Regions from separate parts of the Rhodococcus sp. NPDC060086 genome, predicted to be linked through region 2. Evidence: riboswitches for the same ligand, from Rfam matches in the RefSeq annotation. Region 2 holds a riboswitch; the other holds the start of a gene.
What was found. A riboswitch is a leader RNA that binds a small molecule or an ion and turns the genes downstream of it on or off. The one in region 2 is predicted to bind cyclic di-AMP.
Positions count from the first base shown of each region.

Region 1: it holds a riboswitch for cyclic di-AMP, as region 2 does, so the genes downstream of both, ACFWB0_RS04210 (transglycosylase family protein) here and ACFWB0_RS22310 (C40 family peptidase) in region 2, are expected to answer to the same signal.

Region 1 is NZ_JBHWWZ010000004.1:52,628-59,711, forward strand. It holds gene ACFWB0_RS04200 (helicase-associated domain-containing protein) at 1-1,619, opposite strand, end outside; gene ACFWB0_RS04205 (hypothetical protein) at 1,680-1,868, shown strand; gene ACFWB0_RS04210 (transglycosylase family protein) at 1,972-2,559, opposite strand; cyclic di-AMP (ydaO/yuaA leader) riboswitch at 2,569-2,812, opposite strand; gene ACFWB0_RS04215 (YccF domain-containing protein) at 3,030-3,422, opposite strand; gene ACFWB0_RS04220 (hypothetical protein) at 3,419-3,661, opposite strand; gene ACFWB0_RS04225 (cold-shock protein) at 3,816-4,226, shown strand; gene ACFWB0_RS04230 (DUF2771 domain-containing protein) at 4,316-4,810, opposite strand; gene ACFWB0_RS04235 (MFS transporter) at 4,807-6,543, opposite strand; gene ACFWB0_RS04240 (glutaminyl-peptide cyclotransferase) at 6,601-7,084, opposite strand, start outside.
Region 2 is NZ_JBHWWZ010000056.1:7,502-14,585, reverse strand. It holds gene ACFWB0_RS22325 (glycosyltransferase family 4 protein) at 1-924, opposite strand, end outside; gene ACFWB0_RS22320 (hypothetical protein) at 976-2,307, opposite strand; gene ACFWB0_RS22315 (C40 family peptidase) at 2,375-3,421, opposite strand; gene ACFWB0_RS22310 (C40 family peptidase) at 3,605-4,177, opposite strand; cyclic di-AMP (ydaO/yuaA leader) riboswitch at 4,193-4,357, opposite strand; gene ACFWB0_RS22305 (DEDD exonuclease domain-containing protein) at 4,810-6,567, shown strand; gene ACFWB0_RS22300 (Lrp/AsnC family transcriptional regulator) at 6,619-6,894, shown strand; gene trpD (anthranilate phosphoribosyltransferase) at 6,986-7,084, opposite strand, start outside.

The DNA of each region.
Region 1 (7,084 bases), on a different contig from region 2:
CGCGAGTGGGCCGAGAACAGGGCGTGCAGCTCACCTGCACCGAGGCCCGCGTCGAGCGCGCGGCGCACGGTGCCCTCACTGATCCGGTAGACGGTGGCGGCGCCTGCGGATTCGACGTCGGCGACGAGCGCGACCTTCCCGGCCAGTTCCGGGACGAGAGGACCGGGGGCGACGACGGTGAGGTCGGCCTGGACGAGGACGTGGTCGACGGGTTCGGGGAGCGTGTTCGCCATCTCTGTTTCGGCGTCGCCACCGTGCAGCAGGGCCTTGCCGGGTGAGCCGAGATTGTCGTGGGCGACCAACGCGAGTGCGGTGGCTTCGCGGATCGTCTCGGTCACCGTCTCGTGGCCGAAGTGGCCTGCGGATCGAGGCCGGCGCCAGGCCACGACGGCCTGCACTTCGGCCGGGGACGGCGCAATGTGGTCGGCGAGTACTTCGAGGAGGAGCCTGCGGTCGTAGGCCGCGGTCGGGGAGTTCACCTCGTCGGACAACGCCGCGATCGGCTTGTCGTTCTGGTCGCGACGTCCGATCAGCCAGGGACGCCGCGGCGCGTCCAGCCACGCACCGGCGAGAACCGCCCAGCGGTGCGCGGTGTTCGCGGTGAGCCATCCGTCGGCCGAGGTGGTGGGAGCCCAATAGTCGTCGATGTCGCCGGGCGGAGCGGGATCGGGGTTTCCGCGTGCGATGAGTCCTGCCGCTGCGAGTACCTCGACGAGCAATGCGGTGTGGTCGTCGGTGAGATCGAGCGACTTCGCGAGCCGGTGGAGCTCGCGGACTCCCAGACCACCGGAGCGCAGTGCCGGGGCGGGCTGGCGGCCCAGCGCGGTGATCAGGTCTTCGCAGTGGCGCAGTAGTTCCAATGCGGCGCCTGCGGCGGTGCTGTTCGTATCGGGAGCGGTCTTGGTGCTCGCCTTGAAGCCCGGGGGAGTCAGGGATGCCGGATCGAACGGTGCTTCGCCGCGCAATGCCTGCCCGACCCGGTGGGGAAGTTCGACCGTCTCGTCGTCGATGCGGGTGAGCAACCCGGATGCCAGGAGCTTCTGTACGGGTCGGTTCTCGTCGGAGCCGGGCGCGGCGTCGCGGGTGCGCCCGATGGGCGACGTCCGCGCCAGGGTGTCGAGAATGCTGCGTTGCGAGGGCTCGAGTTCGGCGAGGACCACTTCGAGCTCTTCGCGGGTGAACGCGTCCGTTTCGGGTGTGCGTCCGACCCTCCACGGCACGGCCTCGACGGCGGCTGCGACGAGACGCAGGCCGTCGGAGGTGTCCCACACCAGCAGGACGGAGCGCAGACGGTCGAGAATCCGATCGACGGACTTGGCGGTGATCCGCCCTCGCAGATCGTCGACGAGAGTTTTCCTCGGCACCCCGTCGTCGACGGCCCCGAGCCGCGCGAGTGCCTCGATGATCCCGAACTCCGCGGTGGTGAAGTCGTTCGCTGCGCGGAACACCGAAGCGCGTTGGCGTGCGCGATTCGCGAGCACGCTCATCGTCGCGGGTGGGGGCACCACCAGGTCGGGTCTCGAGCGCAGGAGAGCGACGAGTTCCGTGTCGCGGCGATCGGACAGCCACTGGGCGAGCGAGTCCGATGCGGCGTCGGGGGCGGGCGTGGCGGGTGTCATCAGATCCAGATTAGAGACCTGAGATGGCCTAAGACGAACTCACCTGCCAAAATGAGCGTCATGGCTGACAAATCGAAGAACCTCTACGTCGATCGCGGATGGCCGGAGTTGGCAGATGGCGACCATGCGGTCACCGAACTGTCGTCGACGCGTTCGGGTCCGCTCTCCCCGTACGGCGAGGACGCCGTGTTCCCCGTCCCGGCGGAGGAGCTTCCCTACACGCACCCGCGCACCGTCATCAACCGCTGAGTTCCTCGACACCGAGTCTTCCTCGGTCGTCAGGCTCCCCGACAACGAAGAACCCCGCACCGAATCCGGTGCGGGGTTCTTTGCTGGTACTGCTGAGTGTTGCCTACTGGGGCAGAACTGCGCGGACTGCGTCGAGGACGGCCGGGTCGAGCGCGATACCGGCGGACTGCAGTGCGTCGACGCCCTGTTCGAAGCCGTCGATGATGCCCTGGGCCTCGGCGGGCAGTGCCGGAACCTCGGAAAGCTGCGGGATCTGGCGGTTCTCGGTGACCGGCGCGGGGGTGGACTGAGCGGGAGCGCCGGGGGCCTCACGCTGCGTCGGGGAGCTGGACAGGCCGAGGCTCGAGGAGCAGGACGGCCATGCGCCCCAGCCCTGGCCGGCAAGGACGCGCTCGGCGACGGCGATCTGCTGGTCGCGGCTGGCCTGGTTGGCGGTGGCTGCGTATTCCTGACCGCCGTAGGCGTTCCAGGTGCTCGGCGAGAACTGCAGGCCACCGTGGTAGCCGTTGCCGGTGGCGATGGCCCAGTTTCCGCCGGACTCGCACTGTGCGAGGCGGTCCCAGTCGGAGTCGGGCGCGGCGGCGGCGGTGCCGCTGAAGGCGACACCCGTCACGCCGAGGACGGCGCCGGTCAGCGCGAACTTCGCGACAGTCCGGCCGGTGTTGGAAGGCTTGCGATGGCGTCCGCTCATGTCGGTTCCGTTTCCTCTCCGCACGCGCCTACGAGGTCAGCTGTCGGGTTCGGACTGAAGAGGTAGTCCGGCCGTTGCGCTCATCGAGCGTTCCGGCTTCACCCCGAGGCCTTTCGCGTGAGCGGCGGGCCGGGCCTCCGGGGAAGCGTCCCGGCGGGGCCGGGGTGCTTCCGAGGGAGACCGGTTGGGTCCCCCGTTTCCTGTCCCTCGTGGATCGTTTGTCGGGATAACCGGGTTTCCGCGGGACAGGAATTTGGCGCGGCGGGCCCGGGTTGGTTGGACCAGGCGGTCCGACCGATGACGACGGTAACGGTCCGGTGGACGAGTGTCACCAATTGGTAACGCACGACCGGATGGGGTTTCGAGGCTGTACTGGGGCTATTCCGGAGCGAACTCGCTGGTAGTCGCGCGAGTAGCCTCCGAAACCCGTTTCGAACCCGTGCTGTTATCAGCTCGTTATGTGATAAAGGTCACATGTACGTCGGGCGTGCATCGACGGGAACGATGTCTTTCCCGAGTGGCATCAGAGAGATCGGGATCATTTTCAGGTTCGCGATCGCGAGCGGAATGCCGATGATCGTGATGGCCATGGCGATCGCTGTCGCGATGTGTCCGAGGGCCAGCCAGATGCCGGCGATCACGATCCAGATCACATTCCCGATCATCGAGCCGGCCCCCGCAGTCGGCTTGTCGACAGTTGTCTTCCCGAACGGCCACAGCGCATAGACGCCGATACGGAACGAGGCGATACCGAACGGAATCGTGATGATGAGGATGCAGCAGATGATGCCCGCGAGGAAGTATCCGAGCGCCAGCCACAAACCGCCGAAGACCAGCCAGATGATGTTGAGAACAACCCTCATGAACCGTTACCGCCCTTCGAGCGCCGACCCGACTGCAGGGCGAACGCGATGGCCAACGCGAAGCCGAGCGGCCACGCGAGAGTGAGGAGAAACAGGACGAGACCCGGCTTGCCGTCGGTGAGGATCGGAGTCAGGAAGATCGCCACCACTGCCACGATGCCCACCGCGAAGCACACGATGGCGGCATTGAACAGACCCTTGCCGGACGCACGAACGGAATCGGAAGAAGAGTTACCCACGACGACTACGGTAGTCGCCGGCCGTCGGGGGCGGTATGTGCGCCGAGGTACACTCAACGCGTATGCGCGTCCCGCTCGGTGAGGGTTGGGGCGCGTTGTTTTGCATGTCCACATCGTGCCCTCGGGCACGGCCGTCGAGGAGCAGGTGAGCGCGGTGCCGACCGGCAAGGTGAAATGGTACGACGTCGAGAAGGGCTTCGGCTTCCTGTCTCAGGACGAAGGCGAGGACGTCTACGTCCGCGCATCGGCACTCCCGGATGGCGTCGAGAACCTCAAAGCGGGCCAGCGCGTCGAATTCGGGATGGCCGTCGGTCGTCGTGGGCCCCAGGCGCTCAAGGTCGAGTTGCTCGAGCAGCCGACGCTGCGGCAGCAGGGCGGACGACGTGAAGCACCGGCACGTGAACGACGCTCACCCGACGAACTGCACGGCATGGTCGAGGACATGATCAAGCTGCTCGAAGTTGCGATCCAGCCCGACCTGCGGCGTGGTCGCTACCCGGACCGCAAGGCCGGGCAGCGGATCTCCGAGGTCATGCGCGCCGTCGCCCGCGAGCTCGACCACTGAGACGGACGACCGCGACCCGAACGCCGAATGCCGTATCCGATTCGTTCGGATACGGCATTCGGCATCTTTCGGCCCTCGAAGCAGCGCTCTCAGAACGTCTGGACTGCCCACACGGCGTGAGCGATCGGCTCGCCGGCCTCGTCCACCACAGCGGAGGGCAGCTGAACCTCCACACCGAGCAACTGCAGCGACGGATCGCTCGGCACGGTGATCGCGCGCTGCTGCCCCGGATCGACCATGATGCCGTCGAGGAACGTCTGGCCCGTCTCGAGATCGCCGTACACCGCGATCAGACGCCACGGCGCATCGGAGATCGCCGACGGCAGCGACAACTGCAGGGGATATCCGGCGCGGACGGAGAGCTGGGTGATCGGATTCTCGACGCAGTCCTCGAGGTTGACGTTGCAGTGCTGCGTCGGAGGCACCGTGACCGAGGTGCCGTCGCCGAAGGCGGTGATCTCGGGCAGCCGCGGCTCGGCCGAGTCGACGAGCTTCCAGATCACCGCGCCGATACCCACAGCGACCACCACCAGGACTACCGCGATCAGCGCGATCGCCTTCTTCGTCCGGGCTTGCAGATTCATCGGCTCCCATTTCGTGTCGGCTGCCCGTCCGGGCGCGCTCCGCGCTCGTCGGCAGTTTCGGTGGAGGCATGCTCGGGCCTCCTGCCGCCCAGGCCGGGCAGCAACGTCTTTCCACGGTAAGTGAGCAGGGTCTGGGTGAACCCGAGTACCAGCACCACCGTCACGACCGAGAAACCGATCCACAGCTCGGTCGGAAGCAGAACTCCCATGGCGCCGCCCAGCACCCAACTCAGCTGAAGGACGGTTTCCGACCGGCCGAATCCCGATGCGATGGATTCCTCGGGGAGATCCTGCTGCAGCGATGCGTCGAGCGACACCTTCGCCAGGGCACTCGCGCAGGCAGCGATCAACGCGGCCAAGGCGGCGGCGACCACATTGTCCGTCGCCGCGACGATCGCGGCGACCACAACCACGGCGGCCGCACATCGCACGACGATCAGTGCGGGACGACCCAACGCCATCCGTGCGCCGGTCGCGTTGCCCGCGAAGTTTCCGATCGCCGCGGCAGCACCGACGAAACCGAGCATCGCGGCCTGCATGAGCGGGGACTGTTCGGTGGCGCTCTTCGCCACGAACGCGATGAACAAGGTGAGGAAGCCGGTGAGCACACGGATGGTGCCATTGCCCCACAGTCCGGTGACCACAGTGCGACCGAGTGGCTGCCGGCTCTTGCCGTTGGCGGAGATCACCTCGGTCCTGGTGTCGAGCACGTCGGTGCGCGCCTCGGGCCCGCGGTACGACAGCGTCGCGGGAACCTCACCTTCGGTGACCTCGACCCATGCCGGTATCCGCATGCTCAGGTACGCACCGAACACGGTGATCCCGGCACACAGCCACAGTGCCCCGGCAGAGTTGAACGCCCACGCCGCGGCACCGGCTATCGCGCCGAAGCCGAGTGTGCCTCCGACCAGGCCGAACACGGTGAGTCTGGAGTTGACCCGTACCAGGTCTATCTCGGGTGGCAGCACCCTCGGCGTGACCGCGGACTTGAGGACCGCGAACGATTTACTGAGCACCATCATCGCCAGCGCAGCGGGATACAACGCCCAGCTGTCGAAGTTGAAGATCAAGACGACGGCGAGGACGGTCCGCAACCCGAACGACGTCGCCAGCGCGAGCCGCCGCCCGTGCTGGAGCCGGTCCAGGAGCGGGCCGATCAACGGAGCGATGACGGCGAACGGCGCGATCGTGATGAGCAGATACAACGCGACCTTCGTCTTGTCCTCGCCGGTCGCTGCCGAGAAGAACAGGGTGTTCGCCAATGCCACCGCCATCGCGGCGTCGGCGGCGAAGTTCGCCATGGTCGCGTAGGTCAGCGCCGTCAGACCGGACTTGTCGGCGCCGTCGGCGGTCGCGGCGCGGCGGAAGGTCGCGATGCCCTTGTGGGTGAGCTCGCGGCTGCGGAACGCCGCGACCCGCGTCACGGTGAGTTTGCGGGGCATCCGCGGCGCGTGGGGCCCCCTGTTGTCACTGGACCGGCTGTTGCCACCCGACCGGTCGTCCTTCGCGTCGGAGGAATCCTTCGACGGCCCGGCGCCCTTGTTCGCAGCCGTGCGTTTGTCGGCGCCTTCAGGGCGTGGGTGCTGCGGCTCGTCTATCGGATGCAACGGTGGCAACGGTGTCCGGCGCGCAGAGACGCGGCGCGGCGGCGGATAGTTGCTGTACCCCGGATGCCGAGAGCCCGGGGCACGATCGTCCGCCCTATCGGCAGGTCGCTCTTCCGGTTCGGTCACGCTTCGATTCTTCACCACCGCGCACCCGTTGTGCAGTCGGGTCGCTCGCAGCGCGGGTCACGGTACGAAGCGAACTTCGAACAGCGTCGGCCACAACTTGCCGGTCACGAGGAAACGGTCCGTACCTGGGATGTGGGCGATCCCGTTCATGACGTCGATATTGTTCCGATCCGTCTCGGCGAGTCTGTCGAGCAGTGCCGACGCGTCGATCGTCGCGCCCACCCGGCCGGACTCGGGGTCGATCCGCACGATCTCCTCGGTCTTCCACACATTCGCGTACACGGCACCGTCGTCGGTGCATTCGAGCTCGTTCAGATTCGACACCGCACGACCGTCGCGATGCACCGTGACCCGCCCCAGTTCGGCGAAGGTGTCGCGGTCGCGGAACGTCAGCTCCGCGGAGCCGTCGCTCATCACCAGACGCTCGGGCTGGTCGCACAGGCCCCAGCCCTCACCGTCGAAGTCGACACGCCGCAGCTCTGCGAGACTGTCGCGGTCGCGGACGAACGCCACCCCGTCCTTCCATGTGAGCTGCCACACC
Region 2 (7,084 bases):
CGATCGTCCCGCGACCACCGGGACACCCGTGGCGGAGGCCTCGAGGTAGACGATTCCGAGACCTTCCACGTCGAGCCCTGCGCCACGGGTCCGGCACGGCATCGCGAACACGTCCGCGATCGTGTGATGGGCTGCCAGTTCCGCGGCGGGCACACCGCCGGTGATGACGACGTGGTCCTCGACACCGGTCTTGCGGGCCAGCTCACGAAGAGTGTTCTCGTACGGGCCGCCACCGACGATGACGAGCACAGCTCCGTCGATGCGCCGCCGGATCTCCGGTAGTGCCCGGATCAGAATGTCCTGTCCTTTGCGCGGCACCAACCTCGACAGGCACAGCACCGTCGGCCGATCACCGAGTCCGTACCGTGCGCGGAGCTCGGCGCGCGCACCCGGATCCGGCCGGAAGACCTCGGTGTCGACCCCGGACGGCAGATGCTCGAGACCGGCCTGCGCACCGAATGCGGAGGCGAACCGGCGCCGGGTGTACCGGCTGACGAAGGTGACGGTGTCGGTCTCGTTGCCGATCCGGCGCAGCGCCTGGCGTGCCCCCGGCACCATCGACCAGCCCACTTCGTGACCGTGGGTGCTCGCGACGATCCGCTCGGCACCGGCACGACGCAGTACCGGCGCCAGCAGTGCCAGCGGCGCGGCGGCGCCGAACCACACCGAGTCGCACCCGGTATCGACGAGCAGACGCGACGCGCGGCGCGCGACCGCCGGGGTCGGCAACATCAGTGTCGTCGGGTGTCGCACGACCTCGAACGGCTGGGCCTCGTCGTAGCGGATGTGACTGTCGCCGCGCCAGCGCGGTGCGTACACAACGACCTCGTCGGCCGGGAGCTGTGCTGCGAACAATCGCAGGTACGACTGGATACCTCCTGGTCGGGGCGGAAAGTCGTTGGTCACCAGCAGCGTTCGCGACATGGCTACACCGTAGGGTGTGCCGGACACGGCGTGCTCGACGGGGCGGGAGCTTCAGATCCGATCGGTGAGCCATTGCCCCCATCGGTCGACAGCGTCCTTCGCGCTCACGTCCAGGATCGCGCTGAATGCGTCCCTCTGGTCCCCTTCCGAGGACGGTCCGTCGGCGAGTGTGCGGTACAGGGAAGTCAGTTCGCCTTCGCCGTACTCCTCGGCAAGGAACACCGCGAAGCTCCACGCGGTCTCGTAGGCGGTGCGGGATCGGTCAGGATCCGCAAAGTCCTTGTCGGTGGGGACCTGTGACGGTGCACCGCTGCGCAGGACCTCCACAACGAGGCTCGGGGCGATCCGGCGAATGTCGGCGCCGGTCACGGGTGCTCCGGTACCGGATCGGTAGCCGATGTAGTCGGCGTATCCCTCGAGTATCCACATCGGTGACCCGTCCACCGTCTGCGGCCGGGCCGCGATGTGTGCCAGTTCGTGCCGGAGTACCGCGCGCAGGCCGTCCGACGAGAGGCGACTGCCCGCTGCCGGACTGAAGACGATGCGTTGGCCGGTCGCCCTGTCGTGCTCGGGGTCGACGGCATCGGAGATCGCCACGGCCGCAATCTCGTGACCGTTGTGTGCGGTGCCCACCTGATCTGTGAACTCGTCGTGGCTCGAGGTGACCAGGACCAGCGAACGGGCCGGCCAGTCCGTTCCCCACACATCGGAGACCGCATCGACTGCGGAGGGCAGCTCGTCCGCAATGTTCGCGGCGAGGTCGCTCGTGTCGGGGTGAGCGAGGATCATCGACGTGCCACCGGCGGTCTCGGCGGTGGTCACCTGGAGCGGTCCATGGTCCCACGGCCCTCGCCACGTCACGGACGCGGTGCCCGGGAGCGGTCGGTCGGAGGCGATCTTCCAGCCGTCTTCCCGCGCGACGAACAGCATAGCGACGGGTTTGTGTGTCGGGGTCTCGTCGACTCCCTCGATTCCGTAGCGCAGCGACACCGTGACTGCACGGAGTGGATCGTCTCCGAACCTGCGGGCGACCGCGTCGGGAACATCGGCTGCGGGCTCGCTGCCGAGCTCGTATCCGAACTCTGTCAGCGGCACGATGCTCAGCGCCTGGGCGCGCCGGATTTCGGCGTCGAGCAATTCCGGGCCGAGGGTACTGTCGACGATCTCCGCGAGGGCTGCGCTGTCGGCGGTGCGTACCGCGTCGGCCCAGGAGTCGACGAGCGCCTGCAATTCCACACGGGTGTCGGACTCGGACTGCTCGTCGGCTCGAGGAGCGACGAGAAGCACCCCGGCCGCCGCCACGGCGAGCGCAAGTCCGGCCAGTCCGATGCGCTCCCACGGCAGACGACGATGGGAGGTAGACAGGGTCTCCGGCGCGGGCACGGCGGCAAGTGTATGCGGCGACGTGCGCTGTCCTCCGTGCCGCGTGTCGGTAATTCTCCTGCGGCGGTCAGTAGCGTCGTGCGCTGTGGAACGGGAAGCTGTCCATCGCCTGCACCTTCACCGGTACACCGAACGTGGAGGCGTGCACGATGTTTCCGTCGCCCGCGTAGATGCCGACGTGTGAGGCGTCGTTGTAGAAGATGATGACGTCGCCCGGTTGGAGATTGCCGCGCGACACCGGGGTACCGCCCTGGGCCTGCGCCTGACTCGATCGGGGCACGGTCTTTCCGACCTGCTGATATGCCCAGACCACGAGACCGGAGCAATCGAATTGGTCGGGGCCGGTGGCGCCCCATACGTACGGGTCGCCGATCCGGGTGAGTGCGGAGCGGAGCGCTCCTGCACCGTTGCCGGGGATGAGGTGTTCCATGATGCGATCGGCATCGAGACCAGGTGGGAACGGCGTGCCGGCAAGGGTCGTCTTCTCCGCGTCACTGAGGTTGTCGAAGGCGTCGAGAACCGCGGCGATCTGAGTTTCGAGTTCGGATTCCTGACGCTGCAGGTCGTCACGGAGACTCTGCGCCTGCTCGGCCGCGATACGTGCGGCTTCGGCCGACTTCTCCGATGCAGCGGCGGCCGCCGCTGCCGCCGCGCTGGCTACGCGGAATCCTTCTATTTCGCGATCGGTCTGCGCGCCGAGGACATCGAGCATCACCATCTGGTCGAGCAACTGCTGGGGTGAGTCGCTGACCATCACCGCGAAGAGGCGATTGGTGCGCGAACCGCGATAGTTGGCCTGGGCCAGTTTGTCGACAGTGGGCTTGAAGCGTGCGACCTCGGCCTGGGCTGCCGCCAGAGCATCGCGGTCGGCGGCCGAGCGAGCATCCAGTTCGTGCTGTTCCGCGATCCGCGCATCGAGTTCGATCCCGGCGTGGTGCAGGGCCTCGGTGGCTTGCTCCGATCGGCGCGACAGGTCGGCGAGATGTTCGAGTTTGGCGGTGGGACTCTCGCCGATGGGATCGGCCACTGCGGGCGAGGCCGTGAGACCCAGGATGAGAAGTACACATGCGGCGAGAGCGGTGCGAACGGCCCGTCTGCGGGAGGCGGAGAACACGAGGCTTGTCTTCCTTTCGCAAAGATCTCGATCAGGTTACGGAACCGCATAGCTTCGTGTCTACCCGCGGGTAGCGCTCGACTGTTCGTTACCGGCAGTTCCACCGCCACCTGCTCGGTCCCGCAATGACGTGAGGGTGGACCGGTGCGTCACCGATCCACCCTCACGGACACTGCTCGTCGATCAGAAGCGGCGGGCGCCGTCCACAGGCATCGAGTCGAGCGGAGCGACCTTCACCGGCTGGCTCGAGGTCGAGGCATGCACGATGTTGCCGTTGCCGATGTAGATGCCGGTGTGGCTGCCCCCGTAGAAGGAGACGACATCACCGGGCTGCAGCGCACCGACCGACACGGACTGGCCTGCAGAAGCCTGCTGATAGCTGGTGCGAGGAACGCTCAGACCCACCTGCTGGTACGCCCACTGCACGAGACCGGAGCAGTCGAACGCGCTCGGTCCGGTTGCACCGTAGACGTACGGGGACCCGACCTTGCTGAGCGCGGCGTCGGCGGCGCGCTGGCCGACCGAGCTGAACGGCGCAGTGAAGGGCGCAGCGGGAGCGGCTTCCGGGGCAGGCGGGATGAGGTTGGTGACCTCCGGCGGCAGGGTCACGCCGGCGGGAAGGTCGAAGGTGCCGACACCGGGGATGGTGACGGGCTCTGCCATCGCCGGACCGGCGGTGACGGTGATTGCACCGAGCGCGAGAGCTCCGGCGACGAGTGCGCGACGCACGGTGCGCTTGTTGTTCTGCGAGACCACGAGGGGTTGTTCTCCAATTCTTCCGTTCACCCGCCGACCGAGTTAGCTGACGGATTCGGGCCGGAAGATCAGCCCTACCCCTCTCCGCGAGTGCGGTGGAGGGGATTCACCCCAAGTAACGCGTGTGGGTCCCCGGCTCGGACGCTCGATGACGAGCGGCCGATTAGGCGGTTACCGAGCGGCTCCGACCCTCGGGAGTGGGCCGGACCAACAATTCCGCTTGGTCTCAGGAAGGTTACGAAACTGCATCGCCGAGACCAACCCGAACGTGCGCAGAATGCGACTTAAGTCCGTTTCAGGAACTTTGGGACCAGCTCCGCCATGATTTGATAACAGGCCGATAACGGCACTGAGGGCAGGTACCCCGGACCGCTCGTCCTAAACCCCGAGAGCGTGCACCGCCCATTGCACACCGCTGTAACCCACCCCAGTTCACGGTGGCGATTCGGCTCCCTCCACGCCGTCGGCGCAGCGACCCGAACGCACCACGGAACTGCCCCTCCCGCGCCCGGGAGGCATCCCGCCCGACACCTCCCGGGGTCCGACGATCGGGTCTTGTGTGATCCTCGTCTCAGCGAGGGCGGAAAGTCCGGATCGGCGGTGTGTCGGAGGCCGTTCCTACGCTCATGCGCATGACGTCGTCCCCTATCGGTTCCGACACCGGCCACGGTGTTCAGCTCAGCTTCGACGAACTGGATACTCCCCTACGCGACACCACCTTCGTCGTGGTCGATCTCGAGACCACGGGGGGACGCTCCGGCGACGACGCCATCACCGAGATCGGTGCGGTCAAGGTGTGCAGCGGTGAGGTACTCGGCGAGTTCGCGACCCTCGTCGACCCGGGCCGGTCGATACCACCCGAGATCGTCCGCCTCACCGGCATCACCACCGCCATGGTCTATCAGGCCCCTCGTATCGAGGAGGTCCTCCCGGCATTCCTCGAATTCGCGGCCGGCTCGGTTCTCGTCGCGCACAACGCGGGGTTCGACACCGGCTTCCTCCGCGCGGCAGCAGTCCGGTGCGACGTGGCGTGGCCCCGATTCCCCGTCGTCTGCACCGTCAAACTGGCGCGGCGAGTTCTCGGCCGCGACGAGGCGCCGTCGGTGAAGCTCTCTGCGCTCGCAGAATTGTTCAGCGTGTCGACGCAGCCCACACACCGCGCACTCGACGACGCACGTGCGACCGTCGAGGTCCTCCATGCACTCATCGAGCGGGTGGGGAACCAGGGGGTCCACAGCCTCACCGAATTGCGCGACTACATCCCCGCCGTCACAGCCGAACAACGCGCCAAACGCACCCTGGCCGCACACCTGCCGCACCGCCCCGGCGTGTACCTGTTCCGGGGCCCGTCGGACGAGGCTCTCTACATCGGCACGGCCGTGGATCTGCGTCGCCGCGTCCGCAACTACTTCACAGGTTCGGAGACCCGACCGAGGCTCCGCGAGATGGTCGCGCTGACCACCCGCATCGACCACGTCGAATGCGCCCACGGGCTCGAGGCCGGTGTCCGCGAACTACGGCTGATCGCCGCCCACACTCCCCCGTACAACCGTCGTTCGAAATACCCCACTCGCGGATGGTGGATCACACTCACCGACGAGCCCTTCCCGCGTGCGGCGCTCTCACGCACCCCCTCGACCGACGCACTCGGCCCCTTCTCCACCCGGAACGCAGCCGCCGCGGTCGCCGCCACCCTCGCCGAGTTCTGTGGGCTGCGCACGTGTACCCGCCGGATCGGCCGCTCCGGGCGCCACGGCGACGGCTGCCTGCCCGATGCGGTCGGAGCCTGTTCGGCAGCGTCCTTCGGCCCGCAGAGCCCCGACGAGTACTCCGTTCAAGTCCGGAAGGCACGCGACCTACTCCACGGCCACGACTCCTCGGTACTGACGCGGGCGCAGGAGCGTATCGACGAGCTGGCAGGCAAGGAGCTGTTCGAGAATGCGGCCCGACTCCGCGATCGCACCGCCGACGCGGTCCGCGCTCTACGACGGACGCAGCGCCTCGCGGCACTCGCCGCCGTCGACGAGCTGGTCGCGGCGCGTCCTCGCGCGCAAGGAGGCTGGGAGTTCGCCGTGGTGCGTGCCGGCAGGCTCGCAGCGGCCGGGGTCGCGGAGCGAGGTGTTCGCCCCATGCCGGTCGTCGACGCGATCACGGCGGGCGCGGAAACGGTACTGCCCGGACCCGGCCCGCTGCGCGGTGCACCCCAGGAAGAGACAGGACTGATCACACGGTGGCTGGACTCCGAAGGAGTGCGCATCGTCCGGACCTCCCACGGGTGGTCCGAACCCATCGCCGGTGCGGGCCGCTGGAGTGACTGGGCCGACCTTGCCCGCGAGGCACGCGATGCGTCCGGGGCGGTCCCGGAACCGGACGGCCACCGCATAGGCTGATCGTCACCGGAGGAAGACCTGCGTCACCGGAGTTACAGACAAGGAGTCCCGATGATCAATGCCATCGTTCTGATCGATGCCGACGCCCACCGCATCCCGGAGACCGCCCGAGCGGTGGCCGACCTCGCCGGGGTCGACACGGTGTATTCGTGCGCCGGGGACGTGGATCTCGTGGCGGTGGTGCGTGTCCGCGACCACGAGCAGATCGCCGAGGTGGTCACGCGGGGCATCAACAAGGTCGACGGGGTGAGCAAGACCGTCACACACATCGCGTTCCAGTCGTATTCGAGCGACGACATCGAGGCGGGCTTCTCCATAGGGAGCTGACCACCCACGAATACGTACACACGACTACATACGACTCAGGTGGTGCCCGCCCGATTCGGGTGGGCACCACCTGTAGGTCACTGCCGCAGGGTCAGCGCTGAACTTCGGCACCGAGCCGCGTCGTCACGGCAGCCCACTTCTCGAGCACCTTCGCAGCGGCACCGCTGTCGATTGCGGTCGCAGCCACCTC